DNA from 4 places in the Pseudoalteromonas sp. 31A1 genome. Region 1 is predicted to be linked to each of the others. Evidence: predicted binding sites of a transcription regulator. Region 1 holds the regulator's gene; each other region holds the start of a gene.
The links. Region 1 encodes sigma-54, which starts transcription at its own class of promoters, with help from an activator protein. Its sites were predicted from a motif close to GTTGGCACGNNNNTNGNNT; they were not measured.
Positions count from the first base shown of each region.

Region 2: GQR52_RS15330 (amidase family protein) is a predicted target of sigma-54. The motif match lies at 3,491-3,509, and genes of this name have one in related genera.
Region 3: fliS (flagellar export chaperone FliS) is a predicted target of sigma-54. The motif match lies at 2,390-2,408, and genes of this name have one in related genera.
Region 4: GQR52_RS13790 (PA2169 family four-helix-bundle protein) is a predicted target of sigma-54. The motif match lies at 3,701-3,719, and genes of this name have one in related genera.

Region 1 is NZ_WTKY01000003.1:330,708-335,668, forward strand. It holds gene GQR52_RS05385 (KpsF/GutQ family sugar-phosphate isomerase) at 1-541, shown strand, start outside; gene kdsC (3-deoxy-manno-octulosonate-8-phosphatase KdsC) at 542-1,093, shown strand; gene lptC (LPS export ABC transporter periplasmic protein LptC) at 1,090-1,644, shown strand; gene lptA (lipopolysaccharide transport periplasmic protein LptA) at 1,634-2,179, shown strand; gene lptB (LPS export ABC transporter ATP-binding protein) at 2,176-2,901, shown strand; gene GQR52_RS05410 (RNA polymerase factor sigma-54) at 2,971-4,470, shown strand; gene hpf (ribosome hibernation promoting factor) at 4,497-4,784, shown strand; gene ptsN (PTS IIA-like nitrogen regulatory protein PtsN) at 4,789-4,961, shown strand, end outside.
Region 2 is NZ_WTKY01000017.1:97,427-102,387, reverse strand. It holds gene GQR52_RS15340 (sulfite exporter TauE/SafE family protein) at 1-551, opposite strand, end outside; gene GQR52_RS15335 (gamma-glutamyltransferase) at 539-2,122, opposite strand; gene GQR52_RS15330 (amidase family protein) at 2,119-3,324, opposite strand; gene GQR52_RS15325 (putative 4-hydroxy-4-methyl-2-oxoglutarate aldolase) at 3,662-4,144, opposite strand; gene GQR52_RS15320 (TetR/AcrR family transcriptional regulator) at 4,148-4,801, opposite strand.
Region 3 is NZ_WTKY01000013.1:1,680-6,640, forward strand. It holds gene fliD (flagellar filament capping protein FliD) at 20-1,450, shown strand; gene GQR52_RS12595 (hypothetical protein) at 1,595-1,894, opposite strand; gene fliS (flagellar export chaperone FliS) at 1,903-2,304, opposite strand; gene GQR52_RS12605 (sigma-54-dependent Fis family transcriptional regulator) at 2,744-4,180, shown strand; gene GQR52_RS12610 (DNA-3-methyladenine glycosylase I) at 4,466-4,961, opposite strand, start outside.
Region 4 is NZ_WTKY01000015.1:5,841-10,801, reverse strand. It holds gene GQR52_RS13795 (TonB-dependent receptor) at 1-3,002, shown strand, start outside; gene GQR52_RS13790 (PA2169 family four-helix-bundle protein) at 3,214-3,657, opposite strand; gene GQR52_RS13785 (LysR family transcriptional regulator) at 3,835-4,773, opposite strand; gene aceK (bifunctional isocitrate dehydrogenase kinase/phosphatase) at 4,793-4,961, opposite strand, start outside.

The DNA of each region.
Region 1 (4,961 bases):
AAAAGAAGCCTGTTCATTGGGTCTAGCTCCTACATCAAGTACCACTGCAACGCTTGCGATGGGCGATGCCATGGCAGTTGCATTATTAGAAGCTCGCGGGTTTACAGCTGATGACTTCGCGCTATCTCACCCAGGTGGTAGTTTAGGCAAGCGCTTATTACTTACTTTAAAAGATGTTATGCACAGCGGCGCAAATACACCTATTATTAGCGTTTCACAAACAGTTAAAGACGCCCTTATTGAAATGTCTGCTAAAGGGCTAGGTATGACAGCCATTGTTGATGAAGATCAGCAGCTCGTGGGATTATTTACCGATGGCGATTTGCGTCGTATTTTAGAGCAAAGAATTGATATTCATACAACACAAATAGATGTTGTTATGACTAAGTCATGTACTACGGCTACACAAGATATTTTGGCTGCTGAAGCGCTTAATATTATGGAACACAAACGTATAAATGGCTTAATCGTCGTCAATGATAAAAACCAACCTATTGGCGCATTAAACATGCAAGACCTATTAAAAGCAGGAGTGTTATAAATGCAATTTGAAGAACTCTATCAACCGCTGAGCGATGATGCAAAAGCACGCGCTAAAAAAGTAAAGCTACTTATATGCGATATTGATGGTGTATTTTCTGATGGCCGTATTTATCTTGGTAATCAAGGTGAAGAGCTAAAAGCATTTAATACAAAAGATGGTTTTGGCATTAAAGCGCTTATAAACAGTGGCTTTGAAGTGGCTGTAATTACTGGTCGTCATTCACAAATAGTGCAACAACGTATGAGCAGCTTAACCGTACAGCATATTTATCAAGGCCAAGAAAATAAGCTCATTGCCTATCAAGAATTAAAAGACAAACTCAACCTTAGCGATGAACAAATTGCTTATATCGGTGATGATGGTCCTGACATGCCCGTTATGGAATTAGTCGGCTTTGCTGTTGCAGTAAATGATGCCCATCCACTTATTAAACGTTTATCACACTATGTAACGCAAATGCCTGGCGGCTTTGGTGCAGTAAGAGAGCTTACCGACTTGCTCATGCTTGAAAATGGTAAAGCATTGACTACACAAGGCACTAGTTCATGAATGCAGCGCGCATAATATTAAGCGTTTTATTCATTAGCTGTATGGTTTGGCTTTGGTACCCTTATTTTACACAAACAAATATTGTGCCTCAGACTGAGCCTGAAGTTATTGCCAAGCCTGATTACATAGCCATAGAACTCAAACAAACAGCCTATGACGAACAAGGTAAAATTAGCCACAAAGTCACTGCGGCTAAAATGGAGCTATATCAACAATTAGGTTTTACGTTTTTTGAAAAACCTATTTTTACTTTATATAACGAAAAGCAAACGTGGCAAATAAATGCAGACGAAGCAACATTATACGAAGACAAACAATTAATTTTAGAAGGCAATGTGGTTGCCAAAAACTTAACCGATAACGCCATGATAGACAAAATCAATGCTGATAATATTCAGGTAGATATAAAGCTATTAACAATGCGTTCGGAGCAACCCGTTATCATCACTGGACCCAATTTAAAAATCACTGGTAAAGGCCTAGAAGCCGACTTAAAAACCGAAGTGATAAAACTAATTAACCATACGCGAACCATATATTATGACCAATAAAATATTAAAATCACTTATTATTCCTACACTTATACTAGCGTTTAATAGTAGTGCTGCAGAGCAAAACACGCAACCGGCTGCAAATCAAATTTCAATAAGCGCCGATAAGCAAGAAGGTCAATTAAAAGCTAATGTCGGGATTTTTGAGAAAAACGTTGAAATTATTCACGGTAACCGCCGTATCACAGCCGACCGCTTAGAAGTACATAAACGCGATGAACTTGGCGATAATAAACAATTATTAATTGCTACAGGTAGCCCTGCGCACTTTGAAGAAAAGCAATCAGATGGCACGACTATGAGCGCCAGTGCTGACGAAGTACGTTATGATGTATCTAAGCGTTTTTTAACGCTTGTTGGTAATGCACAAGTATCGCAAGCGGGACAAAAAATAAATGCTAAAAGCATTACCTACGATATAGAGCAGCAGCTAATCAGTGCCGAAAAAGATGAAAACTCAACTGACCGCGTTCACACAATTTTAGTACCAATCGAGACTAAAAAAAGTAAAAAAAGCGACAAAGGTCAACCATGAGCACATTAAAAGCAGAGCTATTAGCAAAGAGCTATAAAGGCCGTGAAGTTGTAAAAAACGTCGGCCTTGAAGTCAAAGCTGGCAGTATTGTTGGCTTACTTGGCCCTAACGGCGCAGGTAAAACTACCACGTTTTATATGATAGTAGGACTTGTACCTAGCGACAAAGGTAAAATATCGATAGACGATAACGATATTACTCTTTTACCTATGCATAGTCGTGCTAGATTAGGCATTGGCTACTTACCGCAAGAGTCTTCAATATTCAGAAAGCTGACTGTTTATCAAAACTTAATGGCCATTTTAGAAACGCGCAAAGAGTTAAATAAACAAGCTAGAGAAGACACTCTCGATAAATTATTAGATGAATTTAGCATACAACACATTCGTGATAGCCAAGGTATGGCATTGTCGGGTGGCGAACGTCGTCGTGTTGAAATAGCACGTGCGCTGGCAGCAGATCCTAAATTTATATTACTGGATGAACCATTTGCAGGTGTTGACCCGATTTCGGTATTAGACATAAAGAAAATAATAGAACATCTTAAAAATCGTGGGATTGGTGTATTAATTACCGATCATAACGTAAGAGAAACCCTTGATGTTTGTGAAAAAGCCTACATTGTTTCTCATGGGGAGCTGATTGCATCAGGTACTCCAGAACACGTATTAAATGATAAAACAGTACGCGATGTTTACTTAGGCGAGCAATTTAGGCTGTAACATTTACGCCATGTCTTTAAGCATCTGCTAGTATTAATTATAACAACATAAAAGGATTGTTAGAGATACATGAGGCAATCACTACAGCTGCGCATGGGCCAGCAACTTACAATGACTCCACAGCTGCAACAAGCTATTCGTTTGTTGCAACTCAGTACATTGGATCTCCAGCAAGAAATACAAGAAGCTCTCGACAGCAACCCGCTATTAGAGGTTGAAGAAGCAGACTATTCAGAAGACGCTGCAGGTAAAAACGAGCAAAAAGCAGATACAGATGACATAACTGTTAGCGCATCTGCCGATGATGCTCCAAGCGAATACGAACAAGATAGTGGTGAAGCACTTGCAAAAGACACGCTAAGTGACGACATGGCTATGGATGTTAGTTGGGATGAGTACATGAGTGCCGCCCCAGCAGCATCATCGGGTCCGATGCCTGAAGACGAATCAATATACCAAGGCGCCTCTACTGAAACGCTCCATGAGTATTTAATGTGGCAGTTACAACTAACGCCATTTAGCCCTACAGACGAAGCTATTGCTATTGCTATTGTAGAAGCCGTCGATGATTCAGGTATTTTAACACTAAGCTGCGAAGAGATTTTAGAAAGCTTTAATCAAGAAAACGAAGATGATAACGAAGTCGAACTTGATGAAATTGAAGCTGTATTAAAACGCATCCAACTGTTTGATCCTGTTGGTATTGCCGCACGTAGTTTACAAGAGTGTTTGTGTATTCAGCTTAACCAGTTTGATAAAGAAACACCTTACATTAATGAAACAAAAATGATTTTAACCGAGCATATTGATTTATTAGCTGCTCGTGACTATCGTACATTAATGAAGAAAACTAAGCTCAAAGAAGAAGAGCTTAAAGAAGTAATGACATTAATACATACTCTTAGCCCTAAACCTGCAGATACTATTGTAAGAGAAGAATCTGAGTATGTTATTCCTGATGTGTCAGTTAAAAAAATTAAAGGCCGCTGGGTTGTTGAGTTAAACCCAGACAGCATGCCTAAAATTCGTGTTAATAGCCAATACGCGGCAATGTCTCGCACTGTAAAATCCAGTGGTGACAGCCAGTTTATTCGCTCGCATTTACAAGAAGCTAAATGGTTTATTAAAAGCTTAGAAAGTAGAAACGACACGCTATTAAAAGTAACAAATTGTATTGTTAAGCAACAACAAGGCTTTTTTGAACACGGTCCTGAAGCCATGAAACCAATGGTTTTAAATGATGTTGCTGAAATGGTAGAAATGCACGAATCAACAATTTCGCGCGTAACAACCCAAAAGTATATGCACACACCCCGTGGTATATTTGAGCTTAAATATTTTTTCTCAAGCCATGTAAGCACCGAAAACGGTGGTGAATGTTCATCTACAGCAATCCGTGCGCTTATCCGAAAATTAATCGCAGCAGAAAACTCAGCAAAACCATTGAGTGATAGCAAAATAGCGGATATATTGGCTGAGCAAGGAATTAAAGTAGCGAGACGTACAATCGCAAAATACCGCGAATCTCTGGCTATTCCACCGTCAAATCAGCGTAAAAGTTTGATTTAAGACGCAAAAAAAAGAGGGTAATGCTTATGCAACTAAACTTAACTGGTCGTCACGTAGAATTAACCGATTCACTAAGAGACTATATTAATACCAAATTTGCGAAGCTAGAAAGACACTCTGATCATATTAATAATGTTCATGTCATTCTCGATGTAGAAAAATTAAATCAAAAAGCAGAAGCCACCATACACGTAAGCGGTGCTGAGCTATTTGCCTCTACAGAACATCAAGATATGTATGCCGCCATTGACTCGTTGATCGACAAGCTCGATCGACAAGTAATTAAACACAAAGAGAAGCTTGCTCGACACTAATATGATGAAATTAAGCTCACTTATATGCCAGGACTGCAGCAAAGCTGCGGTCCTTTTTAATAGCAAAAAAAGAATTTTAGAGTTCATTAGCGAACTTGCTCACGACAAACTTCCGTATTTACCGCAACAAGATATTCTTAATGCTTTAATGAGCAGAGAAAAATTGGGTAGTACAGG
Region 2 (4,961 bases), on a different contig from region 1:
GCAACATGGGCGCGTACGTTAAATGCGTTTAGCATAGGTACGCCAATCGTGCCGCCGCCTATGCCAATCATGACCGACAAACCGCCTACAATACTTGCCATAATGCCTTGCCCAAATTTACCAGGTAGTTGTTTTACAAGTGCAGGTGCGCCGGCTCTAAATAACATGTTTAAACTGACTAAAATAGCAATACAGGCAAACATGAGTACTAATGCGTTACCGCGAACAGTATGAGCAATAATGCTACCCACAACCGCCATAACTAATATAAACGGTGCCCAATATTTTATTAGGGCAAGGTCAATATTACCTTTGCTATGGTGCGAGCGAATAGATGAAAGCGAGGTAGGTACTATAGTGGCAAGTGATGTTGCGGTTGCTATCATCATTGCCGACTCTGGGCTTACGCCAAAACCTTGTAGCAGGAAGTACAGTACAGGCACGATAACAATACCGCCGCCTACGCCAAATAGTCCAGCTAAAATACCAGCAAAAATACCGGTTGCTATTAAGGCCATTACTATTGGCCATTGGTTAATTATTTCTGACATTGTGTTCCTGCTGTAGTTACTGTTGCACGTCCATCTGAACGAGGATCTGTTGCAGCTTCAAGGCTTGTAGGTGTATCTAAAATAGCCCCAGCGTGCCCCATCATTTCGTTATTATTATCAACGCTTACCCAATCGTGGTCACGTTGATTTAATTCATGTTCTATATGAAAAACTAACCCTTTTTCAATTTTTAAATTTGTACTTGTATCGCCCCATGTTCTTCCAAGTAACCAGCGAGGGTCGCTAATTGCTTGTTTTATTGATTTATTTCGCCATGCATAACCTGCAAAAACAGCGGCTTGGGTTTGTGGTTGCCCTTCACCGCCCATTGTTCCGTAGGCAAGGCGACGACCATCGTTAAATTTTGCCATTGCAGGGTTAAGTGTATGTGCAGGCTTTTTATTTGGGGCAAGGTTATTGACATCTTTATTGTTTAAACTAAAGCTTAAACCTCGGTTATTCCACACAAAGCCGCCTTTGCTCATTAATATGCCGCTGCCAAATTCCCAGTAAATACTTTGAATAAAGCTTACTAATTGCCCGTTTTTATCTTTTGCAGCCATCCACACGGTATCGCCAGGCTCTGCGTTAAATGACCATTGTTTGGCTTTACTCATATCAATATTGTTAGCAAGTTGGCTTAAGCGATCATCAGTTAGTGCTTTTTTATAATCATCCCCTAACACATTAGGATCAGCCCAAAGGGTAGGGCGATGCGTAAAGCTTTGTTTAGTTGCCTCAACAATTAAGTGCGTCCAGTCGGCATCGGTTTTAGCTAAATGCTTTAACTTATTTACGGCACCAATTATTTGTAGTGAATGCACGCCCTGTGTTGGCGCGGGTAAGTTGTAGCAATCAATACCTGATAAGTTAGCATTTAGCGCAGTAACGACCTCGGCTTTTGTATTTGCAATATCACCTGCGGTGATTGAGCTGCCTGCTTTTGCTAAGTCGGCGGCAAATGAGTTAGCAAGTGCGCCTTCATAAAATGCGTTTAAACCCTGTTTTGCTAAGTATTCAAACGTTGCAGCAAGTTTAGGGTTTTTAAAATGTTGACCTGCTTGTAAGGGCTTGCCATTGGGTATGTAGAGGTTTTTAAACGCGTTATTAGTATTGTTAGCAGCGGCTAGCTTTTCGCAGCCTGCTTGCAAGCTTTTTGTTACGGTAAAACCCTCGCGAGCAAGCTCAATAGCGGGCGCTAAAATGTTTAACAGTGGTAGTGCTGCGTGCTCATCTAGTTCAAGCGCCTTTTGCCAACCGCGAATTGTACCCGCTTGAGTTAGTGCGCTTAATCCGCCGCGCTCTGGTATTTGCGTGAGCGGGTTATACGCCGTTGTATTAGTTGCTGCGCGGCCGCAGGCATCAATAGCAGTGGGCGTTTTTTGGTTTGGGTTATCGATAAGCCAAAAGCTGTCGCCACCAATTGAGTTCATATGTGGATACACAACGCTAATCGCAGCGGCAGCCGCTACCATAGCCTCGGTAGCTGTACCGCCTTGTTTTAGTATATTTATACCCGCCTCTGTTGCCGAAAAATGAGACGCGGTAAATGCAATATTGTGTGTGGTCATGCCGGTGTGTCCTGTTTAAAGTGTTCAGCTAGGTGCTTAACGCAAGCAAGTAGGCTTTTATCGTTACCGTGGGTCATCATTAATGAAAAACCATAAGGATGATCATTTGCTAAATCAGCCAGCGGTAAATGCACTTGCGCTGAGCCACTAAGTCCTGCAATTGCCGAAAGCGTAATAATTTGCATACGTAAGGCGCTTGTGTCGGCGCCTAATTTAGGTGCAGTTGTAGGGGTGGTGGGTAAAAATAAGCAGCTGTGCTTGTTTAAGTTTTTAGCGACGATTACTTGCCATTCGTGCTGTATTTTTAACGCCTCTTGTTCTTCTTGCTTGGTTAAAGCCAGTGCCATTTTAAAACGAGCCGCAATTGCTGGCGCAAAATGAGAAAGCTGATCTGGGAGTTCTAGCCAGTCTCGGTGCGTTTTAGCAATCGCACGACCTTGTAATATTCTAAAGGTATCGGCAAGCTCACTTAGCAGGCTGCTTTTGGGGAGCTTAAAATCGATATGATGATTAAAATAAGGTTTGGTTTTTTCTAAAAGCTTACCCAGTGGTGCTTGTAAAGAGGGGTCAACGAGTTCAAAGAGTGCTTCGCAAATAACCAGCGTATTTACTTTATTAATAGCTTGTTGTGGTAATAATACATCGCTAACGCTGCTTAATAGCTCAGCGCTTTGGGTAAGCCAACCTATGGTATCAAAAGGGGGAGCCAAAGGTATTAGGCCGTCTTTTTCAATCACGTTATGGCTTGGCCTTATGCCATATAAACCACAATAGCTGGCGGGTATTCTAATTGAGCCGCCAGTGTCGGTACCTAAGCCAATATCGGCTAAGTTAGCAGCCACGGCTGCTGCCGAACCCATACTCGAACCACCGCAAGCATGCCCTTTTAATTTAGGATTTTGCGCAGCGCCATAATGTATATTATTACCCTCTAAGCTATAAGCCAGTTCGTCTGTGTGGGTAAAGCCTATAAAGTTACAACCAGCGGTCATGAGCTTATTAACCGAGCTTGCCGTACTTTGAGCCGGTTTAGCTGTTTTAAACCAATGTGGGTTGCCTGCGCTGTTACGCTCGCCTTTAATAGCAAATACATCTTTTACCACAAGGCGCTTATTAATAAGTGTGCCTTGGTAATGTGTTTGCCATGCTTTAGGACCATGGTCACAAAAAATACCGGTCGTATTATTATTTTTGGTACTCATATCACCACTCGTTATAAAAAATCTGACTAAGCAGTCCAGATTTAGGGTGATTAAAAAGACAGATTAATTTTTATTATTTTTCAGCCCACTGCGTAACATCTTGTTTTTATTTTACAGAGCCTGATCCGCTTTTTAATCGGCTAGCTTATTATATTGTTTAAAACCTAAGCAAGAGGAATGCCATAAATTAAAATCCTGTCCAACTGGTCAGGTTTTGATGGGTTGTGTGAGGTTTATAAATGTGGGCTGTAAAAATAATGGCATTGAAATGAGCTAAAACAGACCAATTTGGTGCGCAGGTGCACCAAGTTGGCTGTTATTTATATGGTTTTGAGTGCTAAATAAGGGGCGTTTTACTGATGATTAAACCATTAATATCGGCGTAAACCCAATCGTTAGGTTCAATAGTGGTGCTAAGCATGGTAACAGCTTGGTTTTTATCACCAAAGCCGCGTTTTAAGGTACTACGCGGTGTAGAGCCTAGCGCCATTACAGGTAAGTTCATCGTGGCAAGTATTTCAATATCTCGGCAACAGCCATTTATTATTACGCCTTCCCAGCCATTACTTAAGGCACGCTCAGCCATAATATCGCCTATGAACGCAAAGCGTTTGCTCGCAAACCCGTTTATAACTAATACTTTACCTTCACCATTTTCATGCAATATATCGGCGGCAAAAGAGTTGTCTTCTGGGCAGGTAACGGTAACTACTTTGCCATAAAACGTGGTTTTTTTACCAAAGTGGTAAAGGCCGCTGTCTGCTACTTGTACGTTATCGCGATGATCGTCAAATAAATCGGGTGTAGTAAAGGGTGTCATGGGTTAAGTCTCACTTTGCTCAGGTATTTTAAGACCAATACCTTTTAAAATTATGTGGGCAATTGACTGCGTAATTTGTGCCACATCGGTTTCGTCGTACTCTAATTTGTTCATTACAAGTAAAACCTCAGCCTGAAAGTCGGCGTAATATTGCGTGGTAGACCAAATAGTAAAGAGCAAATGGTACGGGTCAACCTTATCCATTTTATCTGCGTCCATCCATGCTTGAAGTACATCAACCTTTTGTTTAACCCAAGGGCGGGTATTGGTTCTAAAGTAGTTTTGTAAATAGGGTGCACCGCGCAGTATTTCACTGGCAAATAAGCGAGATTGCATTGGCTGATTTACGGCCAGTATTACTTTGCTTTTAATATAGTTATAAAGCACGGTAGCTGGATCGTCGTTAATTGTGACGTTATCAAGCCCTAAGTTCCAATTAGCTATTATGCGGTCAATCACAGACTCGTACAGACCATCTTTACTTTTAAAGTAATACAAAATATTAGCTTTTGGCACCTGCGCTTCTTTAGCAACCATGCTCATACTTGCTCCGTCGTAACCTAATTGCGAAAACAATTGCTCGGCGGCATCTAAAATTAGTTTTTGGTTTTTCTCGCGTGTAACTTCTTTTTTATTTGGCTTTATTTGTGTGGTCATTATAGAGTTTGCGTGTTTAACGTATTGATTGATTGTAGCTTTACTGACCAAAAGGTCAATTACTAAAAAGGTGAATATTAAAAACAGGCGAGAGGTTTAAGCTATTAACTTTAATTGTTTAATTAAATAATTACTGTTAGTTTAGTTTCAAATTTACGAG
Region 3 (4,961 bases), on a different contig from region 1:
AGTATTTAAGAGGTGAAGTATGTCTATTTCGTTTAATGGCTTAGGCTCAGGTTTAGCCGTATCAGATATTGTTGATGCATTAGTTAATGCTGAACAAGCACCTGCTGAAGCTCGTTTAAATACTAAAGAAGCTAATTTAACAACAGATATTTCAGCTGTTGGCGCACTTAAGTCAGCGCTCGAAAAAGTGCAAACCTCAATGGAAGCTTTGGGGGATAGTGATAAATACCAGCAGCGTAGTACATCAGGTACTGATGACTTTATCTCTATTAGCGCAGATGAAAATGCGCAGCCTGGAAGCTATAACGTAAAAGTAGACGCATTAGCACAAGCTCATAAGTTATCTTCCCCTGCGTTTGCTGCAGACGAGGCTATAGGTGCGGGTGTAATCACGATAGGCTCTGGCACAAATAGTTTTTCTACGGTTTTATCGGCTACAAACACGTTAGAAGATTTACGAGACCAAATTAATAACGGCCCTTTTACTGGCAATGATAGTAATGATTCAGTTGTGGCCACTATAGTCACGAGTGATACAGGTCAGCATTTAGTACTTACAAGTAAAGAAACCGGTGAAGACAACGCAATTACAATTTCCGTACAAGACGATGACGGTAATAATACTGATACTGGCGGATTATCTCGATTAGCTTATGATGTATCAGACGCAGACCCTGTTAATCATACAACTAACCTAACGCAAGTTAACGCTGCACAAAATGCACAGATAACAATTGATGGTGCGTTGACTGTATCAAGTAATACTAATGAGTTTAGCAATGTTATTGATGGTGTTGACATTAATGTTAAGAAACTGCATGACATCGATGACGACATAAGCGACATATCAGTTACTGAGAACAATAATAATATTAAAACAGGTTTAAATAGTTTTATCAGTAGTTACAACGAGTTGTTAGAGCTTAGTAACACCTTAGGTGCGTCAGGTGAAGATGGCGTTGGCGTAATGGCTGGGGACTCATTATTACGTGGTGTAATGTCTAAACTGCGAGATACAATAACAGATTCAGTAAATGTAGGAGGGAGTTCGTTATCACTTTCACAATTAGGAGTAACAACTGACCGGTATGGTGTGCTTAGCTTGGATAGTGACACATTGAATGATCAAATTAAATCCGATGTTAGTTTAGTACAGCAATTTTTTGTTGGTAGTAATGATGATGGCTTTGCACAGTCGTTTGATGATTTAGTTAGTTTTTATACAGATTCTGACGGTATTATCCAAAACAGAATTGATAGTAAAACAAATCAGTTAGATGATTTAGATGATCAAAGAGAAAGTTTAACAAGTAAAATGGAGTCGTTATCAGCTCGTTTATATTCTCAATATAATGCGATGGATTTATTGGTGGCGAGCCTTAATAACACCAGCAGCTATGTCCAAGCTCAATTAGAGAACATGCCAGGCGTAGTTAGGCAATCAAATTAATAGCTGAGTAAGAATATTATAGATTTAATAAAAAACCGCTAAGTTTAAACTTAGCGGTTTTTTTTGTGTATTGCTCTTTGATTCAAATAGTAAGATATAGCCATGTATTTAGTTTGAATAAAGGTAGTTTATTAAACCTATTCACTAGATGGCTTTATAAGCTTTTATCGCCTTTCCTGACTTTTTATGTTTAATAATAGCTTTAGAAGATTCGTTTTTTGCACCATTCGCTGTTACTAAAATAGTGTTGATACGAAGCTGAATTAATTCTAATTGCTCTGCACTTGGGCCGTCGCTGCTTTCGCACCATTGCTTTAGTTTAGTATTTAAAGTGTCTAAAAGAGGCTGAGCTTCGTCTGCATTATTATCATTTACCAACACTTCAATGTTACTAAGTAATGCTTGTATCTGCTCAGCATGGCTTATTGGTGTTTGCGAATCCATAATTAAAATTAAACCGCAGGGTTGCGTTGATCTAGTGGGATATTATCCCAACCTTCTTTAATTTCTTTAACTATACTTGATACTTCAGTAATTGCTTCAATATCGTTATGTAGGTTAGCTTGCGTTAAGCGACGTTGGCAGTAATCGTAAAGTGCCAATAAATTGTTAGAAATACTAGGGTCTTGTTCTACTTCTAAATTAAGTGCATCTTGCAGTGCACCAAATAACAAAATACATGCTGAAATATTTTCACCTTTTTTTGCTATTTCTTTGCGCTCAATAAAGCCCTTTGTTGCAGCTAAACGACCAATAATATTACTGAATATAAGGTTTATTTGTTCGTAAGGTGCCATTTCGGCAATGCTGCTAGCACGAACTTGACTGTATTTTTTTACTGAGACATGAGCCATGGGAAAATCCTAAAATTTAAAACGATAAAATTATGTGAAAGCTAATACAAAAAATTAATTAAGCTTTTATACTTTTATAAGAACAAAGCAATATTAATGCCAAGCATTTTCACTTATCTATATATCGGCATTTGTAACTTCAACTTAAATTTATAATTGAGTTTATTTACTAACAATAGCATTTTTATTGCCGAGTAAATTAATTTTTAGGGCTAAGTTACAGTTAAGTAATAGCTAGGTAATGGCTAAGTAATAACTAAGTTAAAACTATAACCCATACTTAATGATTAACTATTAACTATTAAGTATGATTGACTTAACTAACCCGTCTGTTTTTTGGCGTTTATGTCAAAAAACTGCCGCTATCACTTGCATCCATGCTGAACTGGCTTACAATTTAACTAATTATACAAATTAGTGAAAGTACGGCTCGCTAAATATGATCTTGATTTTAGATAATAATAACAACCGCGCAATAGGATTAAATGCTTCACTTGGCTTTATTGGTGAAGCTGCTGAACTATTAAGCGAAGACTGCTTTGAACAAGAATGCAAAAAATATCAGCAGCAAGAATGCATGATTATTTTAGGAGCGTTGCAATCACTTGACCACGAAAGCTTAATTAAACGCTATCCAACATTACCGTTTTTATTAATTGGCGAAACGCTAAAACCACTATTAAGTATAGCTAATGTGGTGGGGCTTATTTGCGAGCCATTTAATCACGAAGTGACAACTCAGTTACTTCACGATTGCCAGCAGTATCAGCGTATGCTGCCAAACGAGCATAAGCATACTAAACCACATAAAATTTTTGATGGACTTGTTGGTGAAACAGAGGCTGTAAAAGATGTTCGCTTTTTAATTGAACAAGTGGCAAAAACCGACGCTAATGTTTTAATTTTAGGCGAATCAGGCACAGGCAAAGAAGTGGTTGCCCGTAATGTACACTTGCTTTCAAAGCGTATTAATGGACCGTTTGTACCAGTTAACTGTGGTGCTATACCGGCTGAGCTGCTCGAAAGTGAACTATTTGGCCACGAAAAAGGCGCGTTCACTGGTGCTATATCGGCTCGTAAAGGGCGCTTTGAACTAGCTCAAGGTGGAACGCTATTTTTAGATGAAATAGGCGACATGCCACTGCAAATGCAAGTTAAGTTGCTGCGAGTATTGCAAGAACGCAGCTACGAGCGTGTTGGTGGTACAAAGGCTATTCAGGCTGATGTACGCGTTATTGCGGCCACGCACCGTAATCTTGAAACAATGATTGAAGAGGGGAGTTTTAGGGAAGATTTATATTACCGCTTAAATGTATTTCCTATCGAAAACCCATCGCTGAGTGAGCGTGCTGATGATATTCCGCTGCTTTTAAAAGAGTTAATGCGCCGTGTTAACGACCAGACAGGTTCTACCGCTAAGTTTACCGAGCGCGCAGTTGAGAGCTTAAAAGAACATGCTTGGCCTGGTAATATTCGTGAGCTTGCTAACTTAGTGGAACGAATGGTTATTATGTTTCCTGAGAAAGTGGTTGATATTCCCGATTTACCTAATAAATATCGTTACATTGAAGTTGAAGCCTACGAGCCTGAATACCCTGAAGAGTTAATGGAAAAAGACGCCTTTAACGATATATTTAGCACCGGTTTTAGCGATTACGAAACTGAGCCAGATGCTGAGTTTAGCCAAACGGGTAGTGGGCTGTTGCCTGATGATGGCATTGAACTTAAAGATTATTTAGCCGAGCTCGAAATAAGCTTAATAACCCAAGCGTTAGAGCGCTATGATTACGTTGTGGCTCGCGCTGCAGAGATATTGGGTGTTCGCAGAACCACACTCGTTGAGAAAATGAAAAAGTATAATCTTTCAAGAGATTAAGGTTTAAAAGCAGCTGTCAGTGTTTAGTTATAAATTGGCCAAACACAGTAGATAAATAACCCCTCGTTTTGTAGGTGCGGTTTTATACCGCACTTTACTTAAAAAATATTAGCAAGAGCGCGAAGTAAATTCGCACCTACACGGTTTTTACTTTTGTTGTAGACGCTAGACTGCTCGCGTGAAAAACGAGGATAAATGAGAAACCATAGCCAACTTACGCGTTACTTCTCTATAGCGCAGCGTCTCTTAACCTCTTTGTGAACAAATTACTTTTATGGCTTTTAATCACTTACTACTAAAAGCCTCAATAATTTCTTCTTTTCTAAAACAATCATTACTGTGATCGTTAACCATACCGCAGGCCTGCATATGGGCATAAACCGTGGTTGGTCCTAAAAACTTAAAACCCCGTTTTTTTAAATCTTTCGCAAATGCAGTTGATGCCTCTGTAATTGCTGGGTAGTCCTCAACGTTATTTAAATTACTTATAATCGGTTTATTACCCACAAACTGCCATTGGTAGTTACTAAAACTTCCAAATTCTTTTTGTATTTCTATAAAGCGTTTAGCGTTGTTAACAGTTGCCGCAATTTTTAAGCGATTGCGCACAATACCCTCATTAAGCATTAGTCTCTCAATGTCATCCTGTGTGAATTGTGCTACTTTTTTTACATCAAAATTAGCAAATGCTTTTTTGTAACCGCTGCGCTTTTTTAAAATTGTGTACCAGCTTAAGCCGGCTTGCGCGGATTCAAGAGTGATAAATTCAAACAGCTTTGTA
Region 4 (4,961 bases), on a different contig from region 1:
CAATAAAGATTGAACGTAAAAAAAACATTAAAAAAAAGAAACAAAACCATAGAGGATTTTTGTTTGTCAGCTGTTTATATAAGTTGCGCAGTAACCAAACGCATTTATTGAGTGGATTGAGTGTGCTTGTACCGGCTATTTTTAGCTTGAGTGTACAAGCCGCAACTCAAACCACTGGGCAAATGGTGCAATTTGATATAAAAGCGCAGCGAGCAGACAAAGCCTTAATTGAATATGCTAAACAAACAGAGCAAACCGTGGTGTTTTCTTATGAGTTGGCAAAGCAGTATGACGCAAATTCAGTTTATGGATTTTACACTCAGCTAGATGCCCTAGAGGCATTATTAGGTGGGACTGAGCTCGATGCGGTTGTTGATCAAAATGGTTTACTGAGTATAAAACTCAAACAAATCAACAGGAATGATAACAACATGATGAAGCTTTCAGCGGTCAGTGCAGCAGTATTACCAGCTTTACTTGCAGTAAATTCGCAAGGTGTAAACGCAGCAGAAGAAGTCGCTCAAGAAAAAATTGAAAAAATTGCTATTGTCGGTAGCCGTGTAGCAGGACGTTCAGTTGAAGACTTACCCGTTCCAGTAGATATCTTAAGTGCAGAAGCGCTTGAAAATACAGGCCAAACAGAAGTTGGTCGTATGCTACAGTCTATCGCCCCTTCATTTAACTTTTCAAGCTCTGCAATTAGTGACGGTACTGATGCTTTAAGACCTGCGACACTTCGCGGTTTGGGCCCCGATCAAACATTGGTGTTAATTAACGGCAAACGTCGTCACCAAGCAAGTATTATTCATATTAATGGCTCTGTTGGGCGTGGTACCGCAGGTACTGACATGAATGCAATACCAGCCTCTGCAATTAAACGCATTGAAGTATTACGTGATGGCGCTGCTGCTCAGTATGGTTCTGATGCAATTGCAGGTGTTATTAATATTGTGCTTAAAGATGGTAGCGAAGGCGGTAAAGCGGCTATTAACTACGGTCAATATTCTGAAGGCGATGGCGAAACCATTAACCTTGATTTTAATAAAGGCTTTGCGCTAGGTGATGACGGTTATTTAAATACAACTATCAATTACCGTGACCGTGCACCGACTAACCGTGCAGGTTTACATGGCTCTTGTCAGTTTTATGGCTGTACAGAACTAAGTGACGGTACTTTACTTGCTGGCGATCCGCGTGAATTAACAGCTGATAGAGATACATTTAGAATTGGTGATGCTGATTCTCAGCAGTTTGGTTTAACAATTAATACCGGTTACGAGTTAGGTGATGGCGAGCTTTACGGCTTTATTACTTACTCAACACGTGAAAATGAGTCGGCTGCATTTTTCCGTCATAATGCAAATGCAGGTGGCAACCCAGTACTGCAAGATAACGATGCGACTATACCGCTAGGTTTCTTACCAAAAATTAATACAACGATTGACGATATCTCGTACAACTTTGGTTATAAAACTGAGTTTGATAACGATGCAAGCCTTGATTTATCATATACCTACGGTGAAAACAGCATTGATTACACGACAAGTGACACTATCAATGCCTCATACGCTAACTTTTTACGTTATGACCAAGGTTTAAGTGCTGCTGATATTCGTACAACTATCCCACGTGAAGCATACGCTTACGGCATGGAATTATCACTGCAAACAATCAATATTGATTTTACGCAAAACTTTGATGATTATTCTTTAGCAATGGGTGCTGAAATACGTACTGACGAATACCGCATTTTAGAAGGCAATGAGTACGCATACCGCGATTACGATACAACTAACGGTGTAAGTATTTACAACGGTTTAAGTGGCGGTGTTGGCTCTGAAGATGCATCGGGTGGTTCGCAAGGTTTTGGTGGCTCGTCTCCTGCATCATCAGTTGATGAATCGCGTGATGTAATTTCATTTTACATAGATGCAGAAGCTTATGTAATTGAAGATGTAATTTTATCGGGTGCACTTCGCTACGATAACTACAAAGGCTTTGGCGACACAGTAAACTTTAAACTTGCTGGTAACTGGTCTGTAACCGACGATATTTCATTACGCGGTGCATTAAGCTCAGGTTTTAGAGCGCCTTCAATGCAGCAGCTTTACTTCAACAATGTAAGTACGCAATTTGTTGTTGGTGCTAATGGTAACTTAGTGGCAGAAGAGGTTGGTACATTTAGAAACGATTCAACACTTGCGCAAAGCTTAGGTATTCCAAAGCTTAAAGAAGAAAAATCACAAAACCGTAGTTTAGGTATTGTGTATAACGTTACAGATAATATTAACGTAACCGTTGATTACTACTCAATTGATATTGACGACCGTATTGTAATTAGTGACCGCTTAGGTAAAGGCTTATCTACAAGCCTTGATGCTGCACTAAATAGTGCGGGGGCTGGCGTAGGTCAGTTCTTCTTAAATGGTGCAGATACAGAAACTCGTGGTGTTGATTTTGTAGCAACGTGGAACACTGAAGGTTTAGGCGGTACGCTTGATTTTACACTTGCAGCTAACTTTACTAAAACAGATGTTGTATCGTTATTTTCGCCTGCTGGCTCAAGCCTTGAGACAGTAAACGTAGAAGATATATTTTCAGCTGAAGACATCTCTATTATTGAAGAGTGGCAACCAGAGGATCGTATTAACTTAAGTGCGCTTTATCAACGTGATGATTGGATAGTTAACCTGTCACTTAATCGCTTTGGTGAGTACACAGTAGAAGATGGTGGTCGTCAAACGTATGGTGCAGAGATTTTAACTGACGTTAAAGTTAACTACTTCGTTACTGAAGATTTGTCGGTAAACATTGGTGCAAACAACTTGTTTGACGTTTACCCAGATAAAAACGAAATAGGTAACTCTCGCTCAGGTACTATTGTGGATGCTAGTGGCAACACAGTAATAAGTAGCTCAGGTGTGTTTGACTACTCACGTCGTTCGGCTCCATTTGGTTTTAACGGTGCTTACTACTACGTAGGCGCAGAATACCGTTTTTAATTAATAACACTCCCTTTCGTTATTTAACTCAAAGGGCCGTAAGGCCCTTTTTTTGATTTTAGCTTGGGCTGATTTTATTGATGATCATCAAGCCCATTCAAAATGAATTTTTTAAACAATATACTTTAAATACGACGTGAAGCGAGGCGGTGTATTAGAGGCAATAAAAAACCCAGCGCTAGGCTGGGTTCTATTTATGCGTTATGTAAGCTTATTGCTTTTGCATACGGCTCATTTCTGCATGGCAGCTTTGCATTGTTAATAATGTTTTAGCCAGTGCAGCTTCGCAATCAGCCGGTTGTGGTTTATCCATTGCAGCTTTAATTTCTGCAAGGGTTTTATCTTCCACTTCCTCAAGCTCTTTTACATATGTGCTGTCGTTATGTGAGCTGAATGTAGTTAATAAAGCTGTGTATGCACGTCGTGCTTCTACTGCGAAAGATGAGCCATCTTCGCGTTCGCCTTTTTCATTAATTGCATAGGGCTGCAAGCGCTCAACACTCACTTTTCGGGCATCTATCATACGCTGAAAAAGTGCGCCAATAGCAGGGTCTTCAACTTTTTCCTGTGCTTTTTGATAAAAGTCGATGCCGCTGTTCATAACTTGAATGATGTCAGTAATATGATTTACTTCTGATCCTTGATGGGTGTTCATAATGACCTCTTTTATTAAATGAATGTATAGTTCGATTTAATAAAAGCAATGTATGTTCCACGTTTTTATTTTTATGTAGTTATTTGATTTTATTGGTTTAATTTTATTTTAGAAAGGGGCTAAGTTAATGAGGAAAGTATTAACCTAGCAATTTTTACATCATATTGTGTAATAAAGTTATTTTAGCTCTTCAGCTACTTCAGCTACTTTTTGACGTAACCAAATGTGACTCGCATCGCGATGTAACAGTGGGCTCCAAATCATATCAAGCTCAAAAGGAGGAATTGGAAACGGTGGCTCTAATATTTTAAGGCCCGGATCATCTAAATAAATATTGGCAGCTTTTGAAGGAAGGGTCGCAATCAAATTTTTCTCTTTAGCTAAATGAATCGCTACATGGTAGTTACGCGTAAAAGTGGCAATGTTACGATGCTTACCAAAGTGAGCAAGTGCTTCGTCAACCCAGCCAAGTTTCTGCACATCTTTAGGGTCCATGCCTACACCTACACCAAAACCTGTTTTACTCACCCATATATGGCGCGCTTTTAAATAGCTGTCGAGGCTAAAGTTTTCAATAATAGGGTTGTCGGCCTTAACTAAGCAGCAAAAACTGTCTTTCCAAATACGTTTATGATGAAAAGACTGAGGTAAGTTTTCAAAACGGTTGATTGCCATATCTACTTTACCGTTTTCTACATCATGAAAGGTTACATCACTTGGTGTGAGTATATCTAAAGTAGTATCGGGGGCTTCTTCATGTAGTTTACTTAAAAGCTTTGGCGCTAATGTACTTGCCGCGTAATCACTGGCCATGATTCTAAATACACGTTTACTTTGGCTTGCCTCAAATTCTCGATTAGGTGCGAGAGTTTCTTCAAGCGTCATTAATATGCCACGAATAACGGGTTGTAACTCCAAAGCGCGCTCTGTCGGGACCATACCATCGCTGGTACGAACTAAAATAGGGTCGTTAAATAAGTTACGAAGTCGTTTAAGGCCATTACTCATTGCAGGTTGCGTTATACTCAATTGATTAGCAGCGCGTGTTACGTTGCATTCTCGAAGCAATGTATCGAGGTAAACGAGTAAATTTAAATCTATTTTACTTATATTCATTGTGTGTGTCCTTTAGCGCTTACCAGTAGTGAATAAATCGCTGTGCTGTCGGGTAAGGGTAAATATGACTTACCTGCCCATTTTTTATATTTTGTTGCGCCTGCTTCCAAAAGCTAACATCTATAAGCTCCGGGTGAGTGCTGAGAAAAAACTTTTTATACATAGGATTAGGCATTACAAATGTACAT